2 regions of the Alkalihalobacterium sp. TH-98 genome follow, and region 2 is predicted to be linked to the other one. Evidence: riboswitches for the same ligand, from Rfam matches in the RefSeq annotation. Region 2 holds a riboswitch; the other holds the start of a gene.
The links. Region 2 has a riboswitch for cyclic di-AMP ahead of AC2VNP_RS21760 (dicarboxylate/amino acid:cation symporter). Riboswitches for the same ligand answer to the same signal wherever they lie in the genome.

Region 1 (3,424 bases), on a different contig from region 2:
TATACAAAACTATCAATCTAGGATTAACAACGGTTGGGATCCTCGTGAAGCATCGAGACAATATCTATTTGAAATTGCGAATGCAGGATATAACCACCTAGGTGGAAATTATTACAGGGACGTTGTCGGAAGAATTATGGATCAATGGGACTTACATCGACATGATAAAACGGCAACGGTAAATGAAACAGATCAAAAACCAATTTACGGGATTTACCACACAGTTGTATCGGGGGATACAATATGGAAACTGTCTCTTGCATATGGAACTACTGCTCAGGCTATTACATCGGCTAACAACTTGACTACGGATGTCCTTCTTGTAGGACAAGTTTTATTCATCCCAGTGTCTCAACAACCCGTTACCGATTCAGTGAAGAAAGAAGCGAACGCAATACCCCAACCTGTCGCTACTCAACCCACTATACAGCAACCAACAACTCAACCAATCCCAGCAAGTAATACCGTTAAACCAGCAAGAGTTGGTACACAAGTGACAGCAAGGGTCAATGTTAGTGTCGCAAATATTCGAAGAAGTGCAACAACGAATTCTGCTATAGTTGGAAAAGTTCGCTCAGGTCAAAACGTTAATATTCTTGGACGTACTGGTAACTTCTATAGAATACAGTCAGGATCAACGCGTGGGTTTATCCATGCCAACCTACTCACAATAAATCAAACTCTTTCTGCTAATGGTCAAATTGCTGTAGTAATTAACGGTAAAGTTGCTAATGTACAAGGTAATCCACTAACACGAAACAAAACCGTTTATGTTCCACTCAAAGGGGCAGTTGAAAATCTGAAGATGACTTATAGATGGAACAAAACAACAAACGCAATTACTGTAAGAGACACGAAAAAAACGATAAATATGACAGTAAATAGTAAACAAGCCAAATTAAACAGAAAAAACATTACACTTACTCGTCATCCCGAAATCCTTCATTCCAGAGTCTATGTTTCAATTCGAACTCTAAATGAAACACTTTCGTCAAAATCACATTGGGACTCAAAAAACAGGATTGTCTGGATTCATCAATAAAGTAAAGAAACATTTATATTTTGAACCCAAATAGGAGATCGTTCTATGAAGGATAAATTGTTTTTTTTAGAGCCAAATAGGTTCGAACATACAATAGTGACCAAGTAGAAACGATCTACATGGTCATTTTTTGTAAAAAATTAACAAAGACACCGTATGATGAAAATGAATGATATTATGCTACTAGGAGCGTGACTAAAAGAGGCTGTTGTGAACGTTAATTTTTTCAAAATGATATTGACAACTTTGATTTGGAGGAGTAAATTAATCTCCATAATAAAAATAATTAAATACCTAGTACCTTTTATTCGCTGAATCTATATGAGCGGGGGAACCAATTTTGACATAGCAATATGTCTTGGGGTGAATCTTATTTGTGAAATAAGAGGGGATACTCTCAGTCCCTAATCCGACAGCTAACCTCGTAAGCGTTACTTTTCTTGTTAGAGAGAAGGGTCTATGGATAAGCCAAAGACCATTCTATTTGTGATGGTCTTTTTTTGTATGGGGTACGGTGGTAAAAGGAGAGAAGAGAAATATGAGAAAACAGTTTGCAGTTATTGGCCTTGGCAGGTTTGGGAGTAGTGTTTGCAAAGAATTGTATAAGCTAGGCCATGAAGTCCTTGCGATAGACATGAATGAGGAGAAAGTGAACAACATGACACAATTCTCAACCCACAGTGTAATCGCAAATGGTACAGACGAACACGCTTTACAATCATTAGGAATTCGTAATTTCGACTTTGTCATTGTCGCGATCGGGGACAACATTCAATCTAGTATTCTATGTACATTAATTCTCAAAGAGATGGGTGTGAAAAACGTCTGGGTAAAAGCTCAAAATTATTATCATCAACGTGTACTTGAAAAAATCGGTGCAGATCGGATCGTTCACCCAGAGCAGGATATGGGTATTCGAATTGCTCAACATCTCGTCTCAGAAAAAATAATTGACTATATTGAACTGTCAGATGAATACAGTATTGTGGAATTAATAGCTAGTGAAAAAGTAGCAGGTAAATCACTTGCTCAGCTAGATATCCGTGCGAAATATGGCTGTACGATACTTGCAATAAAACGAGATAAAGATATTAATATATCGCCTTTCCCTCAAGACCTAATTGACAAAAACGATATATTAATTGTTATAGGTCATAAAAACGATCTCAAGAGGTTTGAAGAAGAGGGACTGTAATGAAAATGTCGAACTTATTTTCTTCAAACCAAATGAGAGGGAAAGTTATACATCTTTCACCTCCACAAATTTTAGCATTAAGCTTTCTCGTTTTTATTGCAATTGGAACCATCTTATTAAAATTACCCATTGCATCTACCACCTACATCTCGTGGTTAGATGCCTTATTCACAGCAACGTCTGCAATTACCGTTACAGGATTGGTCGTCGTGGATACAGGAACTGATTACACGGTTTTCGGTCAGGTTGTCATCATGGGCCTCATTCAACTCGGTGGTCTTGGGCTTATGACTTTTGCTGTGCTTATAATAATGATGCTCGGAAAAAAGGTTGGATTACAACAGCGGATCTTAATTCAAGAAGCTTTTAACCAAACGTCCATTGGGGGATTAGTTCGTTTAATTAAAATCTTAGTCATATTTACACTAATTATAGAAATTATTGCTTTTGCTATACTCTCGATCCGATGGGTACCCGAGTATGGGTGGCAAGAGGGGATGTACCAAAGTCTATTCCATACGATTTCCGCTTTTAATAACGCTGGGTTTTCATTATGGTCCGATAGTCTTTCAGGTTATGTTGGTGATCCTGTTGTTAACCTGGTAATTACAGCTTTATTCATTACAGGTGGGATTGGATTTACCGTACTAGCTGATCTGTGGTATAAAAAGAATTTTCGGCGATTATCGTTACATTCAAAGCTTATGATTGTTGGAACATTTGCTACGAACATCATTGCGATGCTTGTCATTTTTGCTTTAGAATATGCAAACCCAGCCACTTTAGGGAGCTTGCCACTTTCAGATAAGTTATGGGGAGCTTATTTCCAAGCTGTGACCCCTCGAACAGCAGGATTTAACACACTTGAAATCGGCGATATGACAACCGCCTCAATCTTGCTCATATTGTTACTGATGTTTATCGGAGCAGGAAGCGCATCAACAGCGAGCGGTATCAAATTAACAACGTTTTTAGTCATGATATTAGCAACTATTACTTTTTTAAGAGGAAGAAGCGAAACCGTTGTGTTCGACCGAACCATTAAACAACAAACAAAAATCCGAGCACTTGCGATTATCGTTATCAGTATTTTGTTTATCTTCCTGACGTTGTTCATCTTAACCATTACTGAAAACGCATCATTCCTGATGATCGTCTTCGAAGTATTTTCAGCCTTCGGAACGGTC
Region 2 (3,424 bases):
GTACATAGAGAAGTCAAATAGAGTAATGAACTGAGGGGAAAAGAAATGGATTTGTATGAAGAAAAAGGTCGAACCCTATTATTAGAAGTTATCGGAGTACTATTGATTTTAGCGATCATTTCTTTTTTGGTCGAACCAGATGCTGTTTCACTTTTTGTACTTTTACTTAACATTGGTTTGTGGGTCTTGATGTATAAAGGATATTTTTGGGCTAAATTGGTTACGGTCATTTGGCTGCTTATAGGTGCAATCTCTGGAATAGTACTACTAATGATCTATCCAACAACTCTTGGTGAAATGGTTTGGCTGATTATACAAGCTGTTATATACATAAGTACAAGTTTCATTTTAATATTTTCAAAGAGGATCTCGGCATATATGCTGTACAAGGAAAATTAATATAATCATCAATATACTATAATTCAATTGTGAATTTAAACGTTTTAAACATTGGAATGAAAAAATATAAAAAATTGGTGGGACGCTAAATGAAATTTAATATTAATTTTCTTGGATTAGTGTTAGTACTGTTATTAACAATTCCAGTTACGGGTTGCTCTAATGATACCAACGAACAAAAATACTTGGATGAAGAGGAAAATTTAGAATTTGAAGTTCAGTATATTCGTACCAATGCATTCGATGACAGAAAGAGCTATCCCACTGTTTCTCTAGTTACTTCAACCGAAGAATTAAGCGCATATTATATCGAGAACAAAGATGCCTACGATTTAGAAAAAAAAGAAGTAGTTTATTCGGATACAACCATTGGTTTTTTGGATGCAGTAGAGAAATATAACGATGAATATTTCAAAGATCATGTTGTCGTGTTTGTGTTATTACAAGAAGGTAGCGGATCTATTCGGCATGATATTACAGACGTCAAACGTAATAAAAGCCTTGTCGATATTAGTGTCAAAAGAACTGTACCCCAATACACAACAGATGATATGGCAGAGTGGCATGTCATGGTTGAGCTAAAAAAAGATTCATATAATGCTTCTGAAATTAAAATAGTATTTGAATAGGAATGCTTGATGTTACTAGACACCGCGTGAATTGGTGGGACGAGAGGATGATACGAACCTGCGTAGGATTAATGATTTCAGGAAGTAACCACCTCATTATTTTTCCACATATAAAAGTAGTAGAACTGCTCCTACACTATTTAAATTTTGACGAATATTGACGAGCTCTTAAACATAATAATATAATGTAATAATATAATAGTATAATAATGAAGAATTAAATAACAGCTTAATCCTGAAAAGGAGCGGGGGAACCATCATATAGTAAAAATACTATTGGGGTGAATCCTTAATAAGGTAGGGAACCTTCTCTGTTCCCGAATCCGACAGCTAACCTCGTAAGCTACTTTAGAGAACTATGCTTTTTAATTGTGACGTAATAAAAGCCATGATGGAGTTCTCTTCTCATGGCTTTTTTTATACTTAAAAACTTAATAGGAGGAACAAATGAAACCAAATAGTAATCTTACAAAAAAGATCATCATTGCACTAATTCTTGGTATTTTCGCTGGATTTGCGCTTAATTTGTTTGCACCAGCGGCATTTGGTGTTGTCGATAAATATGTACTTTATCCATTAGGGCAACTCTTTTTAAATTTAATTAAAATGTTAGTGGTGCCACTTGTATTTATCTCCATCACTTTAGGGGTGGCAGGACTTGGTGACCCGAAAAAGTTAGGGAGAATTGGTGTTAAAACAATTGGGTATTTCCTAGTCACGACTACAGTTGCCATTATGATTGCATTAGGCGTTGCTTCTGTATTGCAGCCGGGCTTAAATGGGAACTTCGATACTGAAAATGCACAGTTTGAGGCAACTGAAGCACCACCTGTTGTGGATACATTGCTAAATATTATCCCAACCAACCCAATTGATTCCATGTCTAGTGGAAATATGCTTCAAATCATTGCATTTGCTGTGTTCATTGGTCTTGCACTTGGTGTATTAGGTCAAAAAACAGAGGGGATCTATCGCCTTGTGGAACAAGGTAATGAAATTATGATGTATCTTGTTAATTTAATTATGAAATTAGCTCCGTATGGCGCCTTTGCTCTTATCGCATCTGCGATCGGAAAACAAGGCTGGGAAGCTTTTGAAGTGATGGGTATGTATTTTATTGCCGTCATGATTGCATTATTTATTCACGCGCTACTCACTTACGGAACAGCGGTGTCAGTGCTTGGAAAAATGAACCCAATTAAATTCTTTAAAGGGTTAGCTCCTGCCATGTCTGTTGCATTCAGTACATCGAGTAGTAGTGCAACTTTGCCTATATCAATGGAAACGGCTCAAAAAAATCTAAACGTACCAAAATCAATTAGTAGCTTCGTTCAACCTCTTGGCGCGACGATTAATATGGATGGAACAGCGATTATGCAAGGTGTAGCGGTTGTCTTTATCGCACAAGTATTTGGTGTGGATCTATCTATCAATGAAATTCTCATTGTTGTTTTAACAGCTGTCCTTGCAAGTATTGGTACTGCAGGTGTTCCTGGGGTTGGATTAATCATGCTGGCTATGGTGCTAAAATCAGTAGGATTACCAGTGGAAGGGATTGCCCTCATCATTGGTGTTGATCGACTTCTAGATATGACGAGAACCGCAGTTAATATTACTGGTGATGCATCATGTGCTGTCATTGTTACAGAAACTGAGAAAAAGCATGATTTAGATAACGGTAATAAAAGTGTTTCTGTTTAATAATGAAGTTTTTTAACGGTAACGGTTTTAGAACAAAAATAAAGAATATATAAACGAAACACACCAATTTTCACATATGTTGGTGTGTTTTTTTATGGGCTTTAATTGTTGACTTGTGTGCTAAAGGTTTTTATTTGCGCATGGATCCCGCTTCCCTAGAAGTCATTGCCCCTTGGCCTTGGCTTACATCTTTTTGGATTTCTTGTTTTACTTTGTGCGGATCAGTTCCAGCAAAATTGGGTGTCATCATAGGATCCGATTTTGAATTCGGTTTTTGATTTAGCATTCAAGTCCCTCCTTATATCAGTTCACCCTTAGGTTTCGTAAAGATTTTTCCATTATTTAACTCGACCCATTCTATTTTTTGAGCCGCTTCTTCATCTTCACCATATTTTTCCGTAAAAGCTTGCTTCGTTTCAAAAACTTCCATTACACCATCATCTAGAAATGTGAGCATTCGATATGTATTTAAACCGAAAAAGTCAGAAACTGCTATTAATTCACCGATATCGATTTTGTTAGAAAAATTATTCATGATTTCCTCTCCTTTTGTTAGAAGGGATGTGTCGTTCCACTTTTAGGATATACAAAATGCTCGTTTACATTCGAGTCATCTTGGAGACAACAACAAAATCCTCACTTTCCTACTCGGATTAAATGTTGGGGATGCCGTGACTATGTTACTAAGTTAACGA

Region 1: linked by a shared signal. The riboswitch ahead of AC2VNP_RS02155 (potassium channel family protein) and the one ahead of AC2VNP_RS21760 (dicarboxylate/amino acid:cation symporter) in region 2 are both predicted to bind cyclic di-AMP.

Annotation. Positions count from the first base shown of each region.
Region 1 covers NZ_JBYCKM010000005.1:130,770-134,193, reverse strand. The annotation lists gene AC2VNP_RS02160 (stalk domain-containing protein) at 1-1,042, shown strand, start outside; cyclic di-AMP (ydaO/yuaA leader) riboswitch at 1,342-1,488, shown strand; gene AC2VNP_RS02155 (potassium channel family protein) at 1,581-2,237, shown strand; gene AC2VNP_RS02150 (TrkH family potassium uptake protein) at 2,243-3,424, shown strand, end outside.
Region 2 covers NZ_JBYCKM010000058.1:29,523-32,946, forward strand. The annotation lists gene AC2VNP_RS21750 (hypothetical protein) at 46-399, shown strand; gene AC2VNP_RS21755 (hypothetical protein) at 489-1,028, shown strand; cyclic di-AMP (ydaO/yuaA leader) riboswitch at 1,245-1,389, shown strand; gene AC2VNP_RS21760 (dicarboxylate/amino acid:cation symporter) at 1,476-2,729, shown strand; gene AC2VNP_RS21765 (hypothetical protein) at 2,860-3,015, opposite strand; gene AC2VNP_RS21770 (hypothetical protein) at 3,028-3,264, opposite strand.